Regions from separate parts of the Lysinibacillus sp. RS10 genome, predicted to be linked through region 1. Evidence: riboswitches for the same ligand, from Rfam matches in the RefSeq annotation. Region 1 holds a riboswitch; each other region holds the start of a gene.
The links. A riboswitch is a leader RNA that binds a small molecule or an ion and turns the genes downstream of it on or off. The one in region 1 is predicted to bind S-adenosylmethionine.
Positions count from the first base shown of each region.

Region 2: linked by a shared signal. The riboswitch ahead of ACB089_RS16285 (YezD family protein) and the one ahead of ACB089_RS22815 (O-acetylhomoserine aminocarboxypropyltransferase/cysteine synthase family protein) in region 1 are both predicted to bind S-adenosylmethionine.
Region 3: linked by a shared signal. The riboswitch ahead of metK (methionine adenosyltransferase) and the one ahead of ACB089_RS22815 (O-acetylhomoserine aminocarboxypropyltransferase/cysteine synthase family protein) in region 1 are both predicted to bind S-adenosylmethionine.
Region 4: linked by a shared signal. The riboswitch ahead of ACB089_RS02110 (bifunctional homocysteine S-methyltransferase/methylenetetrahydrofolate reductase) and the one ahead of ACB089_RS22815 (O-acetylhomoserine aminocarboxypropyltransferase/cysteine synthase family protein) in region 1 are both predicted to bind S-adenosylmethionine.

Region 1 is NZ_CP167122.1:4,555,692-4,558,863, forward strand. It holds gene ACB089_RS22810 (hypothetical protein) at 1-324, opposite strand, end outside; gene ACB089_RS22815 (O-acetylhomoserine aminocarboxypropyltransferase/cysteine synthase family protein) at 632-1,933, opposite strand; SAM riboswitch class I at 2,050-2,163, opposite strand; gene ACB089_RS22820 (glycerol-3-phosphate acyltransferase) at 2,319-2,951, shown strand; gene ACB089_RS22825 (succinate CoA transferase) at 3,157-3,172, opposite strand, start outside.
Region 2 is NZ_CP167122.1:3,173,448-3,176,619, forward strand. It holds gene ACB089_RS16275 (VOC family protein) at 1-271, opposite strand, end outside; gene ACB089_RS16280 (flavin reductase family protein) at 497-985, shown strand; gene ACB089_RS16285 (YezD family protein) at 1,284-1,439, opposite strand; SAM riboswitch class I at 1,509-1,604, opposite strand; gene ACB089_RS16290 (phosphopantothenoylcysteine decarboxylase) at 1,936-2,610, opposite strand; gene ACB089_RS16295 (LysR family transcriptional regulator) at 2,797-3,172, opposite strand, start outside.
Region 3 is NZ_CP167122.1:1,021,220-1,024,391, forward strand. It holds gene pckA (phosphoenolpyruvate carboxykinase (ATP)) at 1-83, opposite strand, end outside; SAM riboswitch class I at 831-948, shown strand; gene metK (methionine adenosyltransferase) at 1,315-2,511, shown strand; gene ACB089_RS05370 (gamma carbonic anhydrase family protein) at 2,685-3,172, opposite strand, start outside.
Region 4 is NZ_CP167122.1:393,872-397,043, forward strand. It holds gene ACB089_RS02105 (protoporphyrinogen oxidase) at 60-1,448, shown strand; SAM riboswitch class I at 1,576-1,675, shown strand; gene ACB089_RS02110 (bifunctional homocysteine S-methyltransferase/methylenetetrahydrofolate reductase) at 1,764-3,172, shown strand, end outside.

The sequences.
Region 1 (3,172 bases):
TTCTTCTTGCGTAAAGTTTGGTATTGCATACGTACGTTCAACTAATTGGAATGTACCGTATTTTAAGTAATACTCTGTCGCAGGTACAGGAATGTGACTTGCACCATATATTTCATATGCTTTGAAGACCTCTTTTACTATATAGCCTTCCTCTTTAGCATAAACGAATTCATTAAAAGCAGAATGTCCAAATGTCTGTACCCATTTGCTTTCAACTGACGCAAGTATGTTTTGAATGGACATGTTGTTCACAAACACATGATTTTCATTTAGTTCATAAATAAGATAAGATGCAATGTTTTGCGCACTATAAACATTTCCCATTTAAAACACTCCTTTATCATCAGTTTTTAGATCCGTGTAGCTACTGGCTACGCAAATATTCAGTACTTATGAAAAACAATTTGGTTCTAGGTTGGTAGCCTTTCGAACACTTAAGTTATTCCCTAGTATAATACAAGGATTTAAACAAGTCAATAATACTTATCAAATTACTAGGAATTATTTGTGCATACTTTCGGATTACTTACCAAATGGGGTAAGTGGTTGATGCAGCAACGTTTTACGTATTACCAAATGAGGCCCATCGAATGAGACAATACGTAAACGCTACAACATTAGCCAATTTTTATTAAGCCTCTATTGTTTGTTGAGAAGCTGTTACTTGTTCAATAGCTTGTTCTAAATCTGCAATGATATCCTCTACTGCCTCTAAACCGATTGATAAGCGAATGAGCGACTCGGTTACACCAGTTTGGATTAACTCTTCAGCTGATAATTGCTGATGTGTAGTAGATGCTGGATGAATAATTAATGATTTGGCATCCCCTACATTTGCTACGTGCGAGAATAATTTCACACTATCAATTAGTTTACGCCCTGCTTCACGTCCACCTTTAATACCGAATGTAAGCACTGAACCGAAGCCATTTCTCAAATATTTTTTTGCTAAATCATGAGTAGGGAAATCTTCTAAGCCATTGTAATTTACATATTCCACAGAAGGGTGGTTTCGTAAATATTCAGCTACTGCCAATGCATTTTCATTGTGTTTAGGAATACGCAAATGAAGCGTTTCTAAACCTTGTAATAAATTAAATGCTGCATCTGCACTTAACGTTGGTCCAAAGTCGCGTAGCAATTGTACACGCAGTTTTGTGGCAAATGCAGCCTCTGCTGTGTCAATACCATAACGCAAACCGTGATAAGAAGCATCTGGCTCAGTAAAGCCTGGGAAACGTCCACGAGTCCAATCAAACTTTCCTGCATCTACTACAACGCCACCTAAAGTTGTACCATGTCCGCCAATCCATTTTGTTGCGGAATGAACGACGATATCTGCACCGAAGTCAATTGGTGTAGAGCCATATGGTGAAGCAAATGTACTATCAATAATTAATGGCAAGCCGTTTTCATGTGCAATATTCGCTACTGCTTCAATATCTAGCACTTTTAAACTTGGGTTACCATAAATTTCAGCGAATACCGCTTTTGTTTTATCGGTAATCGCTGCTCGGAAATTTTCAGGGTTTGTTTCGTCTACAAAAATTGTTTTAATACCGTAGTTTGGTAGTGTATTGGCAAATAAATTATAAGTACCTCCATATAAAGAACTCGCCGCGACAATTTCATCACCTGCACCCGCAAGATTTAAAATGGAAAATGCGATAGCTGCTGCACCAGATGAAAGTGCTACTGCTGCTGTACCGCCCTCTAATAAAGCAACGCGTTTTTCAAAAACATCTACAGTTGGGTTTGTAATACGAGTGTAAATATTGCCAGCTTCCTCTAAGGCAAAAAGACGTTGCGCATGAGCAGTGTCTTTAAAAACGAAAGCTGTTGAGCGATATACGGGTACTGTTCGAGATCCTGTTACTGGGTCTGGCTCTTGGCCACCGTGTAACAGCAATGTTTCTGGTTTAAAATTTGTCATTGTATACCTCCAAATGGTTATTTGTTTACGATGGCACCGGAGATGAGGAGGATTTTTCAGTAGAAAACAAAAACCCTCTTCAGCTAAGAAGAGGGTTGCGGTTGCAAGTTTTCCTCCCCTTATCTGCCAGATCCAAGTAAGAATCTGTAGGAATTAGCACCTTAGCAAGTTCGTCACTTACTGGTTGCCGGGCATCATAGGGCCTATCCCTCCGCCGCTCTTGATAAGAGTATGAGATTCAATTTCCATCGTTGTTACAAAGTATAAACATAGACTTTTTTTCTGTCAACACTAAAATTTTATTTTTTCCGAAACTTCTGTCTGCTTCTGAACGTATTACGAACGCATACACTATTTTAGTATTTATTTAGAAAGGAGGAGTTTTATGGTAAAAGCCGTTATCATTTTTCTACTTGTTGGTTATTTAATTGGCTGTATTCACGGCTCTAAAGTTGCGCAGTTTTTATCCGGGGTAGATCTAAAAAAGACTGGTCATGGCAATGCTGGTGCTTCCAATGCAACACTTTCCCTTGGATGGAAATACGGCGTATTAGTCGCACTTATCGATATCGGTAAAGGTGTAGCAGCTATTATAGGTGCCCATTTCTATCTAGCAGATGCAACAAATTTAACAGAAGTACAAGTTTGGCTCTTAACCTATATCATAGCTGCCGGTGTCATCCTAGGTCACAATTTTCCATTTCATATGGGCTTCAATGGCGGCAAAGGAACTGCATCAATCATAGGGATCCTACTAGCAGTTGATTGGGAGATTGGTTTATTCGCACTCATTTTATTTGTTATTTTATCTTTCGCGACGAATTATTTAATTGTCGGTGTACTTGAATTTTATCTTGTTTTTTGTACAGCAACATATTTATGGATTCCTGGAGTAGGTCCAACGATTATAGCCCTACTACTTTTTGCAATAGCAATCATTTTGCATATTGAAAATATTAATAGATTAATTCAGGGAACTGAGCCTAAAGTGACTTCTGCATTTAAAAAAAAGAAATAACCAGGTGTGTTGATTAACTATTTTTATCCATCCTGATTAGAAGGCTTTGATTTCTGCTACGGGCTGGGGCTTACCCGATCACTTCAAGGGCTCAAACGATCACTCAGAGACCTTGCTTGACCCTAGCTTTTCGCGCAATACATTCTTAACAACTAAAAGCCTTGAAGGAACAAGTCAACTGTCCTTCAAGGCTTTCTTCATTTTATTATTTCGATAATGCA
Region 2 (3,172 bases), 1.4 Mb from region 1:
ATGCAATTCGTGAAAATCCATAATGCTCCTGCGCCCGCTTAAACGTATAGTGTAGGGAATAAGGCAATTCCGCTGCATTTTCAAATAAATGACGATCATAAATTGCTATTTGCTCAATATAGTTTAATCCAAAGTAGCTTAGCGCATTATATGTCCCCCACATTGTGTGTTGACCGCCGTTAACTGTATGGATATTACGTTTGTTTAAAAAAACCTTTGCATTGTCTGGTGATTGAACTTGATGAACTAGATGGTCAAAATATAAAGTCATGACTACCCCCCTTTTTTCTCCCACCATTATATACTTTACCTGTTAGTTTTGTTGGTTTAAAATAAAATTAAGAATATTCAATTTGTTAAGAAGTTGCTATATTTTATGCTAACTATTTCAAGATGCTCAGCAAGGAAGTTACTATTTGCTGATCATCAAAGAAAAAAGTTTTTCATTTAGGTAAATCGATGTTATATTCACATAAAATAACAAGAGGTGATTAGAATGACAGACAAAGTAGCTGCTTTTAAACTAGCATTGGGTAATTATCCAACAGGCGTTACGGTTGTCACAGCTTGTAATGACGCTGATGAACCTATTGGCTTAACTGTCAATTCCTTTGCGTCAGTTTCCATAGATCCACTGCTTATTTTATGGTCGCTCGATAAAAAATCACAGCTTCATCCATATTTTACAGCAGCTAAAAAGTTCGCTGTGAATATTTTAGCGAGCAATCAAGAACATTTATGTACACTATTTTCAAGTAAAATCCCAGATCGTTTTGCTCAGGCAAAGTGGTCAACTTCCGTTCATGGTCTACCGGTTTTACACGATACTGTAGCCACTTTACAATGCACAACCTTTCAACAAATCGATGCAGGAGACCATACGATATTTATTGGGCAGGTCCTAGCCATTGATCATGCACAAAAGGAGCCCCTACTCTATCATCGTAGACATATTGGGGAAATCCCTAAAAGTTTTTATAGCTAAGATACTATCTCATAAGCAATTAGAATTGACTACATGTAAAAACAGGATGGTTCATCGTAATCCTCCTGTTTTTTTGTATCATAAACAATTGCTGAAGATTGAGCCATATGATGAAACGCTATTAATGTCGATATCTTAAAGAAGAATGTTCAATTTTAACGGAGATACTGCACAGCAGGACCTCTACAATAATCCAGCACCTCTGGCTAACTTCCAAAAAAAGCCACAAATAAGCAAAGAAAATAATCCCTGCTTTCTTTGTGGCCTTCAAATATCTAGCAAACTGACATCCTATTATTTACTTTTTCTGTGGAAATCTCTGCTTTTCAAGTCTGTTAATCTGAACAATGACACCGTCTTGAATCGTAATGTTCACTTCTCCATATTCTAAATTCTGAATGGCCTTTGCAATTGCCTCTAGCTTTTTGTCATCGATCTTTGCCTGTTGAGTCATCCGATACACCCCTTCTTTTTACATACTTTTTGTACATAAGAGGCCAACGCATCAAATTGATTTATAGCCCCCTTATCTCTCAGATAGCCCTGTTGGATTTGGCACCTACACTATTGGTTGCCGAGGCTTCATTGGGCCAAGTCCCTCCACCTCTCTCGATAAGAGTATTATGTTTCTTGGAAATAATTCTATAATTCAGAAAACCTATTGTCAATATAAATATTACAATTCCTAGTCGAATACTTTGTAATTAAGTAAAAAGGATTATTTAAAGTTCGAATATTTTAGTTAAGACGTTTATTTTCCTTGAAGCTTACTATACACAAGTTATTTTATTCCGTATTAAAAGGCAGTATTACTCCCACCATTCACTTATTACAGAATGAAATGCATTTTCAGAAAACCTAACGCATACAACTTCTTTTTAAATATTCACTAAATAATTTAAACAAAACAAAAAAACTGTGCAGATCATTTTCTCTACACAGTTTTCACTTTACGTATTTTGTAAAAAATCTATTAATGCTTTCGCTGTTTGTTGCTTGCCCACTACCTTTGTTGGTTCGCCTTTAGCTGGTACAATCCAATGTGGCTCATCTCCACCATATAATGACTGCGAGCTATTTGCTACCATAAACTGAGCGTTAGCCGATTCCATCCGTAGACGTGCGCGAGACAGTAAAAATTCCTCATCATCTGTTGCCTCGAGTTTAAAGCCCACTAAAGTAACATTCGGTTGCCACTCTTTTATCTGACCTAATACTTTAGGTGCCTTTTTAAAGTGAATGATAGGTGGCTCGTCAGATGGCATTTTACCTGCTTCCTCCATTAAATTTCCGGATTGGTCATATACTTTATCAATGAGCCAATCTGAGCCAGCTGCCGCCATAATAACGATATCCACCTGTTCTTCCTGAACAGCCTGTCGAACTTTCTCGCCTAAATCCTCTATACCTTCAAATCGAATGGTACGCATTTTATCTTTGTTTGTCGGAAGTTGTGCGAAATAACCATGCATATACAAGACGTTAGCTTCAGCCGCTAGTGCCGCCTCAGCTAAATAACAGCCCATCGACCCTTTTGATAAATTCGTATGCCCTCGCACACGGTCCCATTTTTCAAGCGTTCCCCCACTTGTAATGAGTACGGTCTTACCTCGTAATGTCCCCATACACTCACCTTTTTTCTAAAAAATATACAAATACTATTTTAACTTAAGGATATGTTAAGCTTCAATGTTGTTTTTATAGGGCATATTGCTCTTCTCTATAAGTTAGCTCAAAATTTTTGGATCATCACCATAACGTGTAGTTGATTTCCGTTCCGACTGGGTACAACTTTCGGTGATGAGCTAAAATTATTCCATATTTTGTTCTTTCAACCAGGTTTTTAATATTTCCGCAAATTTTTTGGTCACGGGTGATGCCTGGTGTTTCATTGCTATTCCAATTGTACGATAACCACCTTGTTTTAAAGGAATGGCTTTTATCGTAGTAGGCAAGTTATTCGTAACTAATTTCGGTAAAATACTAATGCCAAGCTGGTGAGAAATCATCGAAATTATCCCTACCTCTTCTGATAGTTCGAAACGAATATTTGGCTTTACGTGATATTGCTCTAAAAGTACTTTTACATCATTTGTCCCTTTATAAGAAGTCATGATAAATGGCATGTCTTCTAATTCCACTATATCAATTTCTGTTTTATCATAAAGTAGACTTTTATCGGAGACA
Region 3 (3,172 bases), 1.6 Mb from region 1:
AATTGTGGTACTGAAAGTTGAACATTAATGTTACCGCCGTTTAATAATTCCTTCAGTTCGTTTGCAATTTCTACTGAATTCATCGATTAAATACCATCCTTTTTTATAGTATTCCCTTGAGTCTGGGGAGATTTTCTTAATTTCAAAAATAGTATAACACAATTGCTTAAATAATCTATACTAATTCAGAAATTATTTTTTAGATTTTATTACTTTTCAAGAAAACGACAAAAAGTTAATTTATTCGCTTTAAGAATGCTTTTTACCCTATTTATAATCAAGTGATTACACAACCACTTTCGACAAGTTGAATCGCGTTTGGGAAGCTTTTGACCAACATGAGGTTCGCACAGGATGTCAAATTTTTAGCTGGTTTTTATCAGTTGGAGTTTGTCACCGACTGAAAAGGGGGCATAACTATTTTCATCCACCACATAATGAGATGGCATTCTTCCGTAGCTGACGATCTACTTTCGCCACAAAAAACATTTGTCGAATGAAGATTAAAGGGTCACACATATGTTAACACATGATGTGAGGTGGAGAGTAGGGATTATTTTGGGCTTATCACCAAAAGTTAGGATACGTTTGTTGAAACTATTACCATGTCGTTATGGTAATAAGCCTCTGTGCTTCAAATTATAGCATAATCCAAATGTTAAGTGTTTTGATTCCTTGTGTATTCCATAGTTTTTAACTTCTTTCAGCAGATAATTTTTGTACTGAAAGCGTAGCGGACACAATTATGGCGAGGCATAATTGGTAAGGGATAAAGCAAAAATATTTGACAACGTTCGACCTTTTACGTATTATGAGATATTGAACGGATACTCTTATCCCGAGCTGGTGGAGGGTCAGGCCCTGTGAAACCCGGCAACCTGCATGAACTATTTCACGACATGCGTTGGTGCCAACCTGATGCAAGGGTAAGCCCTTGAACGATAAGAGTGAAAGGTTACGAAGTCATTATTTCCTTTCCTCATGTTAAGTAAGCGTGAGAAAAGGATTTTTTTTATTGTAAAAAACGAATGTAAAGGTAAGTATGTGTAATCCTTTCCTTATTATAATGACGGATCTTTCGAAAATCCTCGTGTTAAAAGCGGCAACTGTTTTTTTTGTACGAAAGTGAAACGACAGCAACAGGTTGTTTTTGTGCGAAAGTGAAACGACAGCAACAGGTTGTTTTTTGTGCGAAAGTGAAACGACAGCAACAACGGCTTGAGAGTTCAATCCTTAGGAACGGACTTGACATGGGTAATGAGTACCGTATTCATTCACAAATTTTATTTGTAAGAGTAATAGGAGGAAAACTAAATGACAAACCGTCGATTGTTTACATCAGAGAGTGTAACAGAAGGACATCCAGACAAAATTTGTGACCAAATTTCGGATGCCATTTTAGATGCTATTTTAGCAGAAGATCCAAATGCACGTGTAGCGTGTGAAACAACTGTAACAACAGGCTTAGTATTAGTAGCAGGAGAAATTACTACTTCTACATATGTCGATATTAAAGGTATCGTCCGTGATACTGTAGCAGAAATCGGTTATACACGTGGGAAATATGGCTTTGATGCTGAAAACCTAGCAGTACTTGTTGCGATTGGCGAGCAATCACCTGATATTGCGCAAGGTGTTGACCAAGCTTTAGAGGCGCGTGAAGGCTCTATGTCAGACGCTGACATTGAAGCAATTGGCGCAGGTGACCAAGGCTTAATGTTCGGTTATGCATGTAACGAAACACCAGAGCTTATGCCATTACCAATTAGTTTAGCGCATAAATTAGCTCGTCGTTTAACGGAAGCACGTAAATCCGGCGAACTTGCATATTTACGTCCAGATGGAAAAACGCAAGTAACGGTTGAATATGATGAAAATAATGTACCAGTGCGCGTAGATACGATTGTAATTTCAACACAGCACGACGAAGAAGCGACGCTTGAACAAATTCAAGCAGATATAAAAGAATTCGTTATTGCTCCGGTTGTGCCAAATGAATTACTAGATGCTAATACTAAATATTTCATCAACCCAACTGGCCGTTTCGTAATAGGTGGTCCAAAAGGGGATGCTGGTCTAACAGGACGTAAAATCATCGTTGATACATACGGTGGCTATGCGCGTCATGGTGGAGGTGCTTTCTCTGGTAAGGACGCAACTAAGGTGGACCGTTCAGCGGCATATGCAGCACGCTATGTGGCAAAAAATATCGTAGCGGCAGGCTTAGCAGAACGTGCTGAAGTACAACTTGCTTATGCAATCGGTGTTGCTCAACCAGTATCTATTGCTGTAGATACATTTGGGACAGGCAAAGTTAAGGAAAGTGATATCGTAGAATGGGTACGCGAGCTATTCGATTTACGCCCAGCAGGGATTATAAAAATGCTTAATCTTCGTCGTCCTATTTATAAGCAAACTGCAGCATATGGTCATTTCGGTCGTACGGACTTAAATGTACCTTGGGAACAAACAGATAAAGCTGACGCATTAATGGAAAAAGCAGGATTATAAATAGTTTAGCTAAAACAATGCAGAAGCTGTAAAATTATTTTAACTCATTTCAGCGGGTGTCCAAACATCCGCTGAAATAGTTTTATCCAAAAAAATAGCTTCTAATTACAACTAAGTATGGCTTGGTTGTCCAAAAATACGAGGAACTGCTTCGATGTAATTGAAATAGCTATTTATATTTTTGTTTGAAGAGATTTATAGTATTGACCTTTTTCTGCATATTCACGTACGATGCGTTCCATATCTTCTTTATCTTCAGCATTTAATTCTCGTACAACCTTTGCTGGACGACCTAATGCTAAGCTATTCGGAGGAATGACTTTGCCTGGAGGTACAAGACTACCCGCCCCGATGAATGCACCCTCTCCAATCTCTGCTCCGTCTAATACTATTGAGCCCATACCTATTAAGGCATTTTTACGAATCGTACAGCTATGTAAAGTTACTTGATGTCCGACTGTTACTTCATCTTCAATAATGAGTGGATATTTAGGGCTTTGATGTAAACAACAAAGGTCTTGAATACTAACTCGTTTTCCGATAATTGTTGGTGATACATCACCTCGAATTACTGTGTTAAACCAAATTGTCGTTTCAGCATCTATTGTAACGTCACCAGTAACGGTTGCATAATCGGCAATAAAAACAGATGGATCGATCT
Region 4 (3,172 bases), 1.0 Mb from region 1:
TAATTTTTAGGTAAAAAAGTTTATACTGAATAAAGAACTAAAAATAGGGGCGGTTTAACATGAAAACAGTTGTTGTATTAGGTGGCGGAATTACAGGATTGTGTACAATGCATTATTTGCAACGTCAAATTCGAGAGAAAAACCTAGATGTAAAGCTTGTGCTCGTTGAAAAAAATACATATCTAGGTGGCAAGCTACACTCAGCGTATGAACAAGGCTTTATCCTGGAAACAGGAGCAGATTCCATTGTTGCACGTCATAAAGGTGTTTTAGAGTTAGTAGAGGAACTTGATTTTAAACAGAATCTTGTTTATAACGAAACTGGTATTTCGTATATTTATACAAATAATGAGTTACATGCTATCCCAACAGACTCGACGTTCGGTATTCCAATGAGCTTATCATCTCTTGAGGAAAGCACACTTGTATCGGAAGAAGGGAAAAAAGCAGCATTAAAGGATTTAACAATGCCAAATGAAGGGTTTACAAAGGAAAGCTCTATTGGGGAATTTTTAACGTATTATTTAGGTGAGGAGCTTGTCCAAAATCAAATAGCACCAGTACTTGCAGGTGTATATTCGGGAGATTTAAATCAACTTTCAATTGCTTCCACTTTACCGTATTTAATCGATTATAAAAATGATTACGGTAGTATTATTAAAGGTTTCGATGCAAACAGAGAGCAATTTGTGAAAGCTGCTAATAAAAAATTTATTTCATTTAAAAATGGTTTATCGTCACTAATTGAACGACTTGAAGAATCTTTAACAGATGTAGAAATTGTGAAAGGAATTGCTACGACTAGTGTTAAAAAGCAGGAGAATCAATATATCGTTACTTTAGCAAACGATAAAATGATTGAAGCAGATCATGTTGTTTTAGCACTTCCTAACGATTCGGTACAAAACTTATTGCAAGATGAATCATTGAACCGCTATTTTGGTCAATTCAATACTGCATCAGCCATTACGATTTATTTAGGATTTGACGTACCCGATCATAGATTACCAGCAGATGGAACAGGCTATATTGTGTCACATAATTCCGATGTTATATGTAATGCAGCAACGTGGACAAGTCGCAAGTGGAAGCACACCTCTGCAGAAGGGAAATTACTTGTACGACTTTTTTATAAGAGCATTAACCCTGCGTATGAGAGATTGCGTATGATGACAGATGAAGAATTAGCAGCTGTAGCCTTAGAGGATGTTAGAAAAAGCTTGGGGATTGAGGAAAAACCAACTGTTGTCGATGTGACAAAATGGATTGATCAAATGCCGAAGTATGACTTGGCACATCGTGAGGCGTTGCAAGGTCTAGTGCAAGAGCTTGAGAACAACTATCCCAATTTATTAATAGCAGGATGCTCTTATTTTGGAGTAGGCATAGGTGCTTGTATTCAAAACGGGAAAAAAATTGGTGAGGAACTTGCTGAAAAACTATTGTAATTGTTTGATAAAAATCAAAATATAATATTTTTTTCGTAGAAAATATCTTTTGTTCAGTGAAATAGTCTTGACTCTATCGTTCGTAAACGATATGATTCTTTTAATTATTTAAAAAATTCATACTACATTCTTATCAAGAGAAGCTGAGGGACTGGCCCTATGAAGCTTCAGCAACCAACTTTTTGTCAGGTGCTAAATCCAGAAGACCAATGTGTCGAAGATGAGAAGGAAAACAATTACGAAACGTTAAAGCCTTCTTTTTTTGAAAGAAGGCTTTTTTTTTATTTTAAAGATAAGGGAAGAGAGGCTAGTTTTATGGGATTGCTTGAAAAGTTAAAAACGAATGTTCTTACAGCAGATGGTGCAATTGGTACGGTTTTGTACGGCTATGGCTTGGAGTACTGCCATGAGGAAATGAATGTTCAGAGACCAGAATTAATTGAAAAGATTCATAGAGAGTATATAGCAGCTGGAGCCGACATTATTCAAACAAACACTTATGGAGCTAATGCCATAAAATTAGCTCGCTATGGATTAGAATCACGTGTGCAGCAGTTTAATGAAGCTGCTATTACGATTGCCAAACGAGCGGCGGCAGATGGTGGACAATTTGTCTTGGGTACTATTGGAGGAATCCGTGGTATTCGAAAGAGTGATGCAACGTTAGAGGAAATTCTAGCAACGGTTGAAGAGCAAACAACTGTTTTACTTGCGGGAAATCCAGATGGTCTTTTGCTTGAAACCTATTATGATTTTGAAGAGCTGACAGCAACTTTAACAATGCTACGAGCTAAAACGAAATTACCGATTATTGCGCAAGTTTCTATGCACGAACCAGGCATTTTGCAAAATGGAATGAGTTTAAACGCCGCTTTACATAAACTTGAAGCGCTAGGTGCTGATATCGTAGGTGTTAACTGTCGCTTAGGCCCGCACCATACTATTCAAGCATTTGAAGGTGTAGAGCTTCCTGAAAAGGCATTTATGTCAGCGTATCCGAATGCATCTCTTCTTGATTTGGAGGATGGCCGTGTCGTTTATGAATCTGAGGCAGATTATTTTGGGCGAGCAGCTGTAGCACTTCGTGATCAGGGAGTGCGTTTAATAGGTGGTTGCTGTGGTACGACACCCAAACATATTGCCGCAGTGAAAAAGTATTTAGAGGCGCTATCTCCAGTTGAGGAAAAGCACGCAAAGCCAGAAAAAATCGCAGTTTTACGTGAGGCAGAGCCGCCAAGTTATGAGCCATTACATGTAAAAGTAAAACGAGAACGCTCAGTTATCGTGGAGTTAGATACTCCTAGACATTTAGAAATTGAAGGCTTTATTGAAGGTGCCGAAAAATTATATAAAGCTGGCGCAGATGTAGTCATGATGGCTGATAATTCACTGGCATCGCCAAGGATTAGTAATATTGCGATGGGTGCCCTATTAAAAGAAGTCCATGGGGTACGCCCATTGACACATATAACATGCCGAGATCGTAATTTAATTGGTCTTCAATCACATTTAATGGGATTAAATGCACTTGGGATTCATGATATTTTAGCGGTTACTGGAGATCCGACAAAGGTAGGTGATTTCCCAGGGGCGACTAGCGTTTATGACGTATCTTCAATGGAACTAATCCAATTAATAAAACAGTTAAATGAAGGTGTATCGTTCTCAGGGAAACCACTTCGTAAAAAGGCGAATTTCTCTGTAGCGGCAGCGTTTAATCCTAA